DNA from 3 places in the Streptomyces sp. NPDC048436 genome. Region 2 is predicted to be linked to each of the others. Evidence: riboswitches for the same ligand, from Rfam matches in the RefSeq annotation. Region 2 holds a riboswitch; each other region holds the start of a gene.

Evidence for each region. Region 2 has a riboswitch for S-adenosylmethionine ahead of thrC (threonine synthase). Riboswitches for the same ligand answer to the same signal wherever they lie in the genome.
Region 1: it holds a riboswitch for S-adenosylmethionine, as region 2 does, so the genes downstream of both, ACGFX9_RS22870 (putative leader peptide) here and thrC (threonine synthase) in region 2, are expected to answer to the same signal.
Region 3: it holds a riboswitch for S-adenosylmethionine, as region 2 does, so the genes downstream of both, ACGFX9_RS02080 (aminotransferase class V-fold PLP-dependent enzyme) here and thrC (threonine synthase) in region 2, are expected to answer to the same signal.

What each region holds. Positions count from the first base shown of each region.
Region 1 is NZ_JBICXP010000006.1:326,142-330,132, forward strand. It holds gene ACGFX9_RS22860 (beta-L-arabinofuranosidase domain-containing protein) at 1-1,282, shown strand, start outside; gene ACGFX9_RS22865 (glutathione S-transferase C-terminal domain-containing protein) at 1,221-1,955, opposite strand; SAM riboswitch class IV at 2,435-2,547, shown strand; gene ACGFX9_RS22870 (putative leader peptide) at 2,586-2,756, shown strand; gene ACGFX9_RS22875 (LLM class flavin-dependent oxidoreductase) at 2,869-3,991, shown strand, end outside.
Region 2 is NZ_JBICXP010000017.1:142,592-146,582, forward strand. It holds gene ACGFX9_RS36965 (glucosyl-3-phosphoglycerate synthase) at 1-879, opposite strand, end outside; SAM riboswitch class I at 1,043-1,177, shown strand; gene thrC (threonine synthase) at 1,195-2,505, shown strand; gene ACGFX9_RS36975 (MoaD/ThiS family protein) at 2,602-2,877, shown strand; gene ACGFX9_RS36980 (cold-shock protein) at 3,302-3,505, shown strand; gene groL (chaperonin GroEL) at 3,848-3,991, shown strand, end outside.
Region 3 is NZ_JBICXP010000001.1:438,815-442,805, reverse strand. It holds gene ACGFX9_RS02090 (cytochrome bc complex cytochrome b subunit) at 1-892, shown strand, start outside; gene trpD (anthranilate phosphoribosyltransferase) at 1,038-2,102, shown strand; SAM riboswitch class IV at 2,188-2,304, shown strand; gene ACGFX9_RS02080 (aminotransferase class V-fold PLP-dependent enzyme) at 2,487-3,905, shown strand; gene ACGFX9_RS02075 (glycerate kinase) at 3,857-3,991, opposite strand, start outside.

The DNA of each region.
Region 1 (3,991 bases), on a different contig from region 2:
CACCCTCGACGGACTCCACGCCAACCAGCACATCCCCATCTTCACGGGACTGCTGCGGCTGTACGACGAGACGGGGGAGCGGCGCTATCTCACGGCCGCGCGGAACTTCTGGGGCATGGTCGTCCCGACCCGCATGTACGGCATCGGCGGCACGAGCACCGGCGAGTTCTGGAAGGCGCGCGGCTCCGTCGCCGGCACGCTCAGCGACACCACCGCCGAGACCTGCTGCGCCTACAACCTGCTCAAACTGAGCCGGACGCTGTTCCTCCACGAGCAGGACCCGAAGTACATGGACTACTACGAGCGGGCCCTCTACAACCAGGTGCTCGGCTCCAAGCAGGACAAGGCCGACGCGGAGAAGCCCCTCGTCACGTACTTCATCGGCCTGCTCCCCGGCCATGTGCGCGACTACACGCCCAAGGCGGGGACGACGTGCTGCGAGGGCACGGGCATGGAGAGCGCCACCAAATACCAGGACTCCGTCTACTTCAAGGAGGCCGACGGCTCCGCCCTCTACGTCAACCTCTACAGCCCCTCCACGCTGACCTGGTCCGAGAAGAACCTCATGGTCACGCAGACGACCGACTACCCGAGGGAGCAGGGGAGCACGCTCACCGTCCGGGGCGCCACCACGGCGTTCGACCTGCGGCTCCGCGTGCCCGCCTGGGCGAAGGACGGGTTCACCGTGACCGTCAACGGCAAGAAGGCGACGGGTGATCCGGCCCCCGGACGCTACTTCTCCGTCTCCCGGACCTGGCGCGACGGAGACACCGTCCGGATCTCCGTCCCCTTCCGCCTGCGCGTCGAGAAGACCCCCGACAAGCCGGAGATCCAGTCCCTGTTCTACGGTCCCGTCCATCTCGTGGCCCGCGACAGCTCAAGGAACTACCTCCGCCTGAGCCTCTACCGCAACGCGGCGCTCTCGGGCGACCTGCTGCCCACCCTCACCCCGGTCGCGGGCAAGCCGCTGCACTACACGCTCGACGGCACCGCCCTCGCCCCGTTCTTCGAGGGCACGGAGGACCCGACACACGCCTACTTCCAGCGGGCCGAGTCCCGGGTGGTCTTCGGCACGACCGATGCGGGCGTCGCCAACCCGGCCAGGACCGACGGCACGACCCTCCTCGACGACATCTGGTCGGCCGCCCCCTTCCGGAACAAGGGCGCGCTGGTTCAGCGCGTCCAGAGCGTGGTCGACGCCTGGGTGGCCGACGGGCGGCTCAGCGGGGCGGACGGCGTGAAGGTGGTGGCCACGGCGAGACGGGCTTCGTACGTGCCGTAGGTGGGTGGTTGGCGCGGAAGGCCGGGTGGTCGTGCAGGCGCTCGACGTAGGCGCGTACGTGGGTACGGGAGCGGGCCGCGGCAGCCGCTTGCCGGGGGAGGTGGACGAGCGTGGCCCACAAGTCCACGTCCGCCGCGGTGAGTTGGGCGCCCACGATGTAGGGGCGGGTGGCCAGACGGCGGTCGAGTTCGCCCAGGACCGGCTCGGGCGCCTGGAAGAGGCGGGCGGCGAGGCGCTCGTGCACGGCGTCGATCTGCGCCGCCAGGGCGCACGGGCGCAGGACGAGCAGCGGGTCGCCGCCGTGCGCGGCCAGGCGGCAGGCTAGGTCGCGCAGGATGTCGGGGGTGTGGTTGCTGACGACGTGTCCGCTCCACCGGTCGCAGAGGGCGGGGACGGCAGGCGTGCCGTCGAAGTGGTGCTCGGTGGCCTCGTAATAGCGGTGCAGGGAGTCCAGCGCCATGGGGGCGTCCGGGGCCAGGACCGTGGTGGAGACCGAGTCCCTGAGCTCGAGCAGGTCGAGGGTGATCGAGACGCGCAAGGAGCTCGGACATCCCGCCGAGAGGTACAGATGGTAGCGGTGAGGCGCCGGGTAGAAGCCGCCCGCGAGGTCGGCGCCGATGCGGCTGCGGATCGGGGGGCGGGAACGGTGCGGCGTCGACGTGGTCTCGGGCATGGCTCTCCAGACAACAGGTGAGGGGCGCCGACCGCTTCGGGCCGGCGCTCTCGGCTGACGCTTCCGGTGGGTGGAGGTCAGACCGCTGGAGCCGTGGCGCTGCACACGCGCAGCAGGTCGATGTGCAGACGCCGGGTGAGGACGCGGGGGCGCGGTCGGGGCGTGGACAGGGAAGGGCGCCGAGTGCCGTTCCTCCCACCGACCGCCCTGGACATGTCCACCAGCCCTGCGTCGAGGCCCGTTGCGTCAGAGCCGCGCTACCGTCCCGGGAAGTGTGGGTCCGGGCGCCCGGCGCCGTCAAGAAGGCCCGCGCCGACCGTCCTGAAACTCCTCGCGTCCATGCGGAACAGAAGACGTGGCGCGGCGGTTGACGCTGAGAAGGGCAGCTGACGGCACCGTACGGCGATGTGAGAACGCCCATGATCCTTGTGGTCGCCGGGCATTGCGCACCGCTGTGACCTCGCGTAACGTCCCGAACAGGTGACGAGTGTCAGCGTCAAGCCCTGGCTTGCTGACCGGCAACCCTCCGACGCGGTGGGGTGCTCCAGGTGAAGACCAGGCGGTGCCCATCCGGGTTCCGCAAGCGCGATACCGGCGAGGCATCGAGCCCGCCGGGCCGGAAGGGCGGAGGTGACCGACGTGCCGCTCTTCCCGCATGCGCCGGTCGCCCCTCATATGTCGCTCCTGCCGTCCCCGTCCGCCCTGCGCGTCATGGTGATCGCCCCGAGCCGCCGCGTGCATCTGTACTCCCGGCCGCACATCGACCTGCAGCGCGTGGCCGGCGCGCTCTGTCGCCCCTGACCTGTCACTCCGCCGCCGGGCCCTCCATGTCGAGGGGCCGGTGTCCTCGTACGGTCAGCCGGTCGATCAGGAAGGCGCACCTTTCGTGTCGTCATCATCTTCGTTGCCCCCTTTGTCTCCATTGTCCCCCTCTTCTTCTCCGGACTCCGCTTCCTCCGGCGCGCTGCACCTCGCCGTCGCCCTCGACGGCGCGGGCTGGCACCCCGCCGCCTGGCGCGAACCGGTGTCCCGCCCAAGGGAGTTGCTCACGGCCCGCTACTGGGCCGATCTGGTCACCGAGGCCGAACGCGGTCTGCTCGACTTCGTGACCATCGAGGACGCGCTCGGCCTGCAAGCCGCGCCTTTCGCCGAACCCGACGCACGCACCGACGAGATACGCGGACGGCTCGACGCCGTTCTCATCGCCGCCCGCATCGCCCCGCTGACCAGCCACATCGGCCTGGTGCCGACCGTGGTGACCACCCACACGGAGCCCTTCCACGCATCCAAGGCGATCGCCACGCTCGACTACGTCAGCAACGGCCGCGCGGGCCTGCGGGTACAGGTGTCACCGCGCCGCAACGAGGCCGCGCACTTCGGCCGCCGGACGCTTCCCGCCTTCCGCATCGAGGACCTGGAGCGCCCGGCCATACGGGAGTTGCTCCTCGACCTCTTCGACGAGGCCGCCGACTACGTCGAGGTGGTGCGCCGCCTCTGGGACAGCTGGGAGGACGACGCCGAGATACGGGACGTCGCCACCGGCCGCTTCGTCGACCGCGACAAGCTGCACTACATCGACTTCGAGGGCAAGCACTTCAGCGTCAAGGGCCCCTCCATCACACCCCGGCCGCCGCAGGGCCAGCCCCTCGTCAGCGCCCTCGCCCACGAGACCGTGACCGACGCCCCGTTCCGGCTCCTCGGCCGCTCCGCCGACATCGGATACGTCACCCCGCACGACGCCGGGCAGGCACGCGCCATCGTCACGGCCGTCCGCGCGGAACAGGACAGGGCCGGGCGCTCCGACGAGCCCCTGCACCTCTTCGGTGACCTGGTGGTGTTCCTGGACGACGACCCGGCCGCCGCCGCGGCCCGCCGCGAGCGCCTGGACGCCCTCGCAGGCCACCCGTACACCAGCGACGCGAAGGTGTTCACGGGGACACCCGCTCAACTCGCCGACGAACTCCAGGAGTTGGCAAGGGAGGGGCTTTCCGGGTTCCGGCTGCGTCCCGCGGTCCTCGGCCACGACCTCCCGGCGA
Region 2 (3,991 bases):
CGGATGGGTCCGCGGCTCGAACCCCCGCTCGCCCCGTTCGAACTGGGTCAACTCGGGGCGTACGAGATGGCCGCGCGCCAGCCGCAGCTGCGCCGTCCGGTAGATCGCCGCCGCCATCCTGCCGAGCGCCTGCCCGTCCTGATGCCGGTGCTTGCGCACACCGACATCGACCTGCGCCAGCGCGTCCAGGCCCACCGTGTGCAGCGCGTCGACGAGCAGACCCAGCTCCACCCCGTAACCGACGGGGAACGGCAGCCGCTCCAGGAGGGACCTGCGTGCCGCGTACTCACCGCCGAGGGGCTGGACGAAGCCCGCCAGCTGGGGCCAGTGCATGTTGAGCAGCGGGCGCGCCATCAGCTCGGTGACCCGGCCGCCCTGACCTGCTGTTCCGGCCAGGGGGCGGTCGTACATCGCCTTCACGAACTGCACGTCGGGCTCGGTCAGGAGGGGGCCCACGATGCCCGTGACGAAGTCCGCCGAGAACTCCCTCAGGTCCGCGTCGACGAACGCGACTATGTCACCGCCGGTCACCAGGAGTGAGCGCCACAGCACCTCGCCCTTGCCGGGCACGGCCGGGATGCGCGGCAGGATCTCGTCCCGGTGCACGACCCGCGCGCCCGCCTCACGGGCGACCTCGGCCGTACGGTCCTTCGAGCCGGAGTCGATCACCACGAGCTCGTCGACGAGGGCGGCCTTCTCGACCAGCTCACGGCGGATCTCGGCGACTATCCCGCCGACCGTCTCCTCCTCGTCGAGCGCGGGCAGTACGACACTCACCGAGGCTCCGGACGCTCGTTTGGCTGCGACGAGTGCGCTGAGCGGACGGTCGGCAACGGACCAGGAACGCCTGGTCAGCCAGCGCTCGGCCTCTTCCAGCACGGGTGGCTCCTCCTGTGTGTGGCCTGCATGTGATCCATCTCGCGGTTCGGACGACTATCTCAAGGGTCCAGGCCGTCGGTTACAGTCTTGAACAACGCGGATGACCATCGCATGTCGGGGGTCATCGCGTAACAAATGCCCGGGTCCAGACCCGGCGCCATACCGCTCATCCAGAGGGGCAGAGGGATACGGCCCGTTGAAGCCCCGGCAACCATCCCGTCGACCGCGCACGCGAGGTCTCGACGGGGAAGGTGCCAATTCCGTCTCGCGGCGAAATGCGCCGCGGGGAAGATGAGGAGAAAGGGCCTCGCCTCCATGGCTGCGCAGACTGTAGAAACGAACAACACCACCCCCTCCACCACCACGGACTCCGTGGACCTCGGCCCCGCGTCCGGCCTCTCGTGCCGTGAGTGCGGCGAGCTTTACGCCCTCGGCCCGATCTTCGCCTGCCAGGCCTGTTTCGGCCCGCTCGAAGTCGCGTACAACCTGCCGACCGGTGACCCCGAGGCACTCCGCAAGCAGATCGAGTCGGGCCCCGACAACATCTGGCGTTACGCGCCGCTGCTGCCCGTCCCGGCGGACGTGGCGTCCAAGCCGAACATCAACCCCGGCTGGACCAAGCTCGTCAAGGCCGACAACCTCGCGCGTGAACTCGGCGTCGAGCAGGGCAAGTTGTTCGTCAAGGACGACTCCGGCAACCCGACGCACTCCTTCAAGGACCGCGTCGTCGCGCAGGCCATCGAGGCCGCGCGCGCCTTCGGCTTCACCACCCTGTCCTGCTCCTCCACCGGCAACCTCGCCGGCGCCGTCGGCGCCGCCGCGGCCCGCGCCGGCTTCCGCTCCTGTGTGTTCATCCCGCACGACCTGGAGCAGGGCAAGGTCGTCATGGCCGCGGTCTACGGCGGCGAACTCGTCGGCATCGAGGGCAACTACGACGACGTGAACCGCTTCTGCTCCGAGCTCATCGGCGACCCGCTGGGCGAGGGCTGGGGCTTCGTCAACGTGAACCTGCGGCCCTACTACGGCGAGGGTTCCAAGACCCTCGCGTACGAGATCTGCGAGCAGCTGGGGTGGGTCCTTCCCGACCAGCTGGTCATCCCGATCGCCTCGGGCTCGCAGCTCACGAAGATCGACAAGGGCTTGAAGGAGCTCATCGCGCTCGGCCTCGTCGAGGACAAGCCCTACAAGATCTTCGGTGCGCAGGCCGAGGGCTGCTCCCCGGTGTCGACCGCCTTCAAGGCCGGGCACGACGTCGTACGCCCCCAGAAGCCCAACACCATCGCCAAGTCGCTGGCCATCGGCAACCCCGCCGACGGGCCGTACGTCCTGGACATCGCGCGCCGTACGGGCGGGGCCGTGGAGGACGTGAACGACGAGCAGGTCGTCGACGCGATCAAGCTGCTCGCCCGGACCGAGGGGATCTTCGCGGAGACCGCCGGTGGTGTGACGGTCGGCGTCACGAAGAAGCTGCTTGAGGCGGGGCTCATCGACCCCTCCCTCACCACGGTGGTGCTGAACACGGGTGACGGCCTCAAGACGCTTGACGCTGTCGCTGAGACTTCGCAGGCCACCGCCACGATTCGCCCTAGCCTTGACGCGTTCCGCGCCGCCGGGCTCGCAGGCTGAGCTTGTTCGCTTGACTGCGGGGCCGTCGTGGCTGGTCGCGCAGTTCCCCGCGCCCCTTGCAGGGGCGCTTCCTCCCCGCATCAAGAGGTGAACCCCATGAGCGTCAACGTCCGTATCCCCACCATTCTTCGCACCTACACCGGCGGTAAGGCCGAGGTCGCCGCCGAGGGGGGCACCCTCTCCGAGGTCATCGCCGATCTGGAGGCCAAGCACGCGGGCATCGCGGCCCGTGTCCTGGACGACCAGGGCAAGCTGCGGCGCTTCGTGAACGTCTACGTGAACGACGACGACGTCCGCTTTGAACAGGGCCTTGAGACGGCGACGCCGGACGGCGCCGGCGTCTCGATCATTCCCGCCGTCGCCGGCGGCTGACCCTTTGCACAAACACCCTGCGTAATCCTGATTGCCCCCTCCGCGAGAGAAGTGGAGGGGGCAATTCCATGTGGTTGAGCGCGGTACAGTTGGGAAACGCGCTTCCCCGTTTGTGCCCGGCGCATATACGAAGTCGCCCCGGAGTCGACAAGAAGCAGCCAAAGTGCCCTGCCTATATACGCCTTTCGTGGCTTTTGCATGGCCCGACTTGCCCTGAAGTCCGGCGAATTCTCCGCATATTACCGATCGCGCGTGCCCAGAATTCTCGTCCGATTGACCTGTTGCAGAGGGCAGTTGGACAGATACATTCAGCCGCGGTCGACGCGTTCCGGCGCACGCCTCCACAACCCATTGGGGGGGTGAGGTCTGACCCGGGTCCGCGAAGTGCGGGCCCGTGCAAGGGCCAGTAATAGGGGAGTTAGGCATGGCTCAGGGCACCGTCAAATGGTTCAACGCGGAGAAGGGGTACGGCTTCATCGCGGTCGACGGTGGTGCGGATGTATTCGTCCACTACAGCGCGATTCAGATGGACGGCTACCGCACCCTTGAAGAAGGTCAGCGAGTGGAGTTCGAGATCTCGCAGGGCCAGAAGGGTCCGCAGGCGGACATGGTCAAGCTCGCCGTCTGATCTCGGCGCGATCGGCCAGCGACTTAGCGAGACGAGGGGCTCGTATCCCGAGAGGGGTACGGGCCCCTCGTGCGTGCCCCGCGTCCCCCGCGCGCTGTCGTGGATCCCGCGGCCCGCGCACCCCTCGTATGTCTGGGATCCGTGAGAGGCGCTTGCACTCGCAGGGGTCGAGTGCTAATCATTGGCGTTAGCACTCTCCCAGTGAGAGTGACAGAACTTGGATCGGGTCGGTGAGGCCCGCAGGCCGGGTGGGGCAAGGAACCACAAGGTTTGCAGGCCGTCCGTCGCGGGCGCCAGCACGATCCGTTTGCGTTTCCACCCCGTCCGGGAGGACCACTTCACATGGCCAAGATCATCGCGTTCGACGAGGAGGCACGGCGCGGCCTCGAGCGCGGCATGAACCAGCTCGCCGACGCCGTCAAGGTGACCCTGGGCCCCAAGGGTCGCAACGTCGTCCTCGAGAAGAAGTGGGGCGCCCCCACGATC
Region 3 (3,991 bases), on a different contig from region 2:
CGGCAAGACGAACAAGAACGTCGTCGGCATGCCGTTGCTCCCGGTCTACATGGCCAAGGCCGGAGGCTTCTTCTTCCTGGTCTTCGGTGTCATCGCGGTGGTCTCGGCGATCGCCACGATCAACCCGATCTGGGCGATCGGCCCCTACCGTCCGGACCAGGTCTCCACCGGAGCCCAGCCCGACTGGTACATGGGCTTCTCCGAAGGCCTGATCCGTGTCATGCCGGGCTGGGAGATCAACGCCTGGGGTCACACGCTCGTCCTGGGTGTGTTCGTCCCGCTGATCATCTTCCCGCTGGTCCTGGTCGCGATCGCGGTCTACCCGTTCATCGAGTCCTGGGTCACCGGGGACAAGCGCGAGCACCACATCCTGGACCGCCCGCGCAACGTCCCGACCCGGACGGCGTTCGGTGTCGCGTGGATCACCTGGTACATGGTGCTGCTCATCGGTGGTGGAAACGACCTCTGGGCCACGCACTTCCACCTGTCGATCAACGCGATCACCTGGTTCGTGCGCATCGCCTTCTTCGTCGCGCCGGTCATCGCCTTCGTCATCACCAAGCGGATCTGTCTGGGTCTGCAGCGGCGTGACAGGGACAAGGTGCTGCACGGACGCGAGTCCGGCATCATCAAGCGCCTGCCGCACGGTGAGTTCATCGAGGTCCACGAGCCGCTCGACCAGGGGCAGCTGCACACGCTCACCGCGCACGAGCAGTACGCGCCGGTCGAGATCGGTCCGTCGGTCGACGAGAACGGTGTCGAGCGCAAGGTGTCCGGCTCGCAGAAGCTCAGGGCCAAGCTCTCCAAGGGCTACTACGGGGAGGACAACCAGATCCCCAAGCCCACCACCGAGGAGTACAAGGAGATCACCAGCGGCCACGGCCACCACTGATCCCCTGAAGCTCTGACTCAAGGTCGCCACGGCGAGAGCCCCGTCCATGCGTTCCACTGCATGGACGGGGCTCTTTGCCGCTCTCCGCGCTGGATAAGGTGGTCCCATCCCTACGCCACGAACGCTGACGAACCCAGGAGCGGCCATGAACGCTGTGACCACCGCAGGAGGCAACACCGCGGCGGCCCGTTCCTGGCCCGGTGTGCTGAACGGCCTGCTGGACGGCAACGACCAGAGCGCCGACGACACCGCCTGGGCGATGGACCGCATCATGCGGGGCGAGGCCACCGACGCGCAGATCGCGGGCTTCGTCGTGGCGCTGCGGGCCAAGGGCGAGACCGTGGAGGAGATCTCCGGTCTCGTACGCACCATGTACGAACACGCCAACGTGATCGAGGTGCCGGGGGCGACGGTCGACATCGTCGGCACCGGTGGTGACGGCGCCAAGACCGTCAACATCTCCACGATGTCCGCGATCGTCATCGCCGGAGCGGGCGCGAAGGTCGTCAAGCACGGCAACCGCGCCGCCTCATCGGCCAGCGGCGCCTCCGACGTCCTCGAAAAGCTCGGCGTGAACCTGGAGCTCACCCCGCGGCGGGTCGTCGAGGTCGCGGAGGAGGCGGGGATCACCTTCTGTTTCGCGGTGAAGTTCCACCCCGCGCTGCGGCACGCGGGGACCGCGCGCAGCCAGTTGGGGATCCGGACCGTCTTCAACCTCCTCGGTCCGCTCACCAACCCGGCCCGGGTGCGGGCCCAGGCCGTCGGGGTCGCCGACGCGCGGATGGCGCCCATCGTGGCCGGGGTCTTCGCCGAGCGCGGGCACTCGTCCCTGGTCTTCCGCGGTGACGACGGCCTGGACGAGCTGACGACCACGGCCACCTCCCGGGTCTGGGTCGTACGGGACGGCACCGTGCGCGAGGAGTCCTTCGACCCGCGGGACGCCGGCATCGACCTGGTCCCCGTGGAGGCGCTGCGCGGCGCCGACGCCTCGTACAACGCGGAGGTGGCGCGCCGCCTCCTGGACGGCGAGAAGGGCCCGGTACGGGACGCCGTGCTGCTCAACTCCGCGGCGGCCCTCGTGGCCCTGACGCCGGGCGAGGGGAGCCTGACCGAGCAGATCCGCGGGGGCATCGCCCGGGCGGCCGAATCGATCGACTCGGGGGCCGCGAAGCAGGCCCTGGAGCGGTGGGTGGCGGCCAGCAACCGCTGAGAGCGACCCGAGTGTGACGCGAGGCGCAGTCCGGATTCTGGACTGCGCCTTGCGCGTCGAAGATCGTATGGCAGGATGCTGCACAGGTCATGAGTGACAGCGATTAGGCCCCGGCTCGCTGTCCGGCAACCCTCCGTCCGTGGCGGGGTGCCCCGGGTGAAGACCAGGCCGTACGCAGCAAGGCGTATGGCAAGCGCGGACCCCTGCGCACTCGATGAGTGTCGTACCCCTGGGGTCCTGGTCCTCAAGGGAGCAGTCTCGTGAGCAAGCGAATGCGATAGGGCTTCCCGGCCCCTTTTCCGCAACCCTCTTTTCTCTTCGTCACTGCGGCGCCGCACGGGCGCTCTCGCAGTGAACTCGCCTGCCTTCCCACGGGAGTTCGCCATGTCCGCACGCTCTGTCGCCACCACCGAAGCCTCCGCCTCCGCCTCCGCCTCCGCCTCCGCCGAGTCCGCCGACCCCTGCTGCGCGGCCCCGCTGCCGGTGCTCGGCCGTGACGTCACCGTGCCGCTCGTCACCGGCGGCGAGGTGACCTACGCCGCGCTCGACTACGCGGCGAGCGCCCCGGCGCTGCAGCGGGTCTGGGACGACGTGGCCGCTTACGCGCCCTACTACGGCAGCGTGCACCGCGGCGCCGGGTACCTCTCGCAGCTCTCCACCGACCTCTTCGAGAACAGCCGCGTCGCCGTCGCCGAGTTCCTCGGCTGCCGCGAGGACGACCAGGTCGTCTTCACCCGTTCGACCACCGACTCGCTGAACCTGCTCGCCGCCGCGCTGCCCGCCGACTGCCAGGTCTTCGTCTTCGAGACCGAGCACCACGCCTCGCTGCTTCCCTGGCGCGACGCCCGCGTGACGTACCTGAACGCCCCGCGCACCGCCGAGCAGGCCGTCGCCACCCTGGAGCGCGCCCTCGCCGACCGCGACCCCTACGGGCCCGCCCTGGTCTGCGTGACCGGCGCCTCGAACGTCACCGGTGAGCTGTGGCCGGTCAAGGAGCTCGCCGCCGCCGCGCACGCGCACGGCGCCCGCATCGTCCTGGACGCCGCGCAGCTCGCGCCGCACCACCCGGTCTCCATCAGCGAGCTCGACGTCGACTGGGTGGCCTTCTCGGGCCACAAGCTGTACGCGCCCTTCGGCTCGGGCGTCCTCGCGGGCCGCTCCGACTGGCTGCGGGCAGCCGAGCCCTACCTCGCGGGCGGCGGTGCCTCGCGGAAGGTCGCGCGGCGCACGGACGGCGGCGTGGACGTCGAGTGGCACGACACCGCGGCGCGGCACGAGGCCGGTTCGCCGAACGTCATCGGCGTGTACTCGATCGCCTCCGCCTGCAAGGCGCTGACCGAGGCGGGCTTCGACGAGCTCGTCGCCCGCGAGCGCCACCTCATCGCGAAGGTCCGCGAGGGCCTCGCCGATGTGCCCGCGGTGAGGGTGCTCTCGCTCTTCGGTGACGACGCGCCGCGCGTGGGCGTCATCTCCTTCGTCGTCGACGGCTGGAACAGCTCGCACTTCGCCGCCGCGCTCTCCGCCGAGTACGGCATCGGCGTACGCGACGGCCTCTTCTGCGCCCACCCGCTGGTGCGCACCCTGCTCGGCAGCGACCCGCAGACCCAGGGCGAGTGCGGCGCGCCCGAGGCGGCGCCCGGCGAGAAGTCCCTGAACGCGATCCGCGTCAGCTTCGGCGCGGGCACCCCCGATGAGCACGTGGAGCGTTTCGTGCGCGCCGTCAAGGAGCTCGTGGCGGACGGCGCGCGGTGGAACTACCGTACGGAGGACGGGCGTTGCGTGCCGGACACCAACGCCGCCTGAGCCTTGGTCCGTCCCTTCAGACGTGACCCCAGAAGGATCATCCGCAGGGCCCGCTCGGTCGCGTCGGTGAGGAACTCGGCCCCACG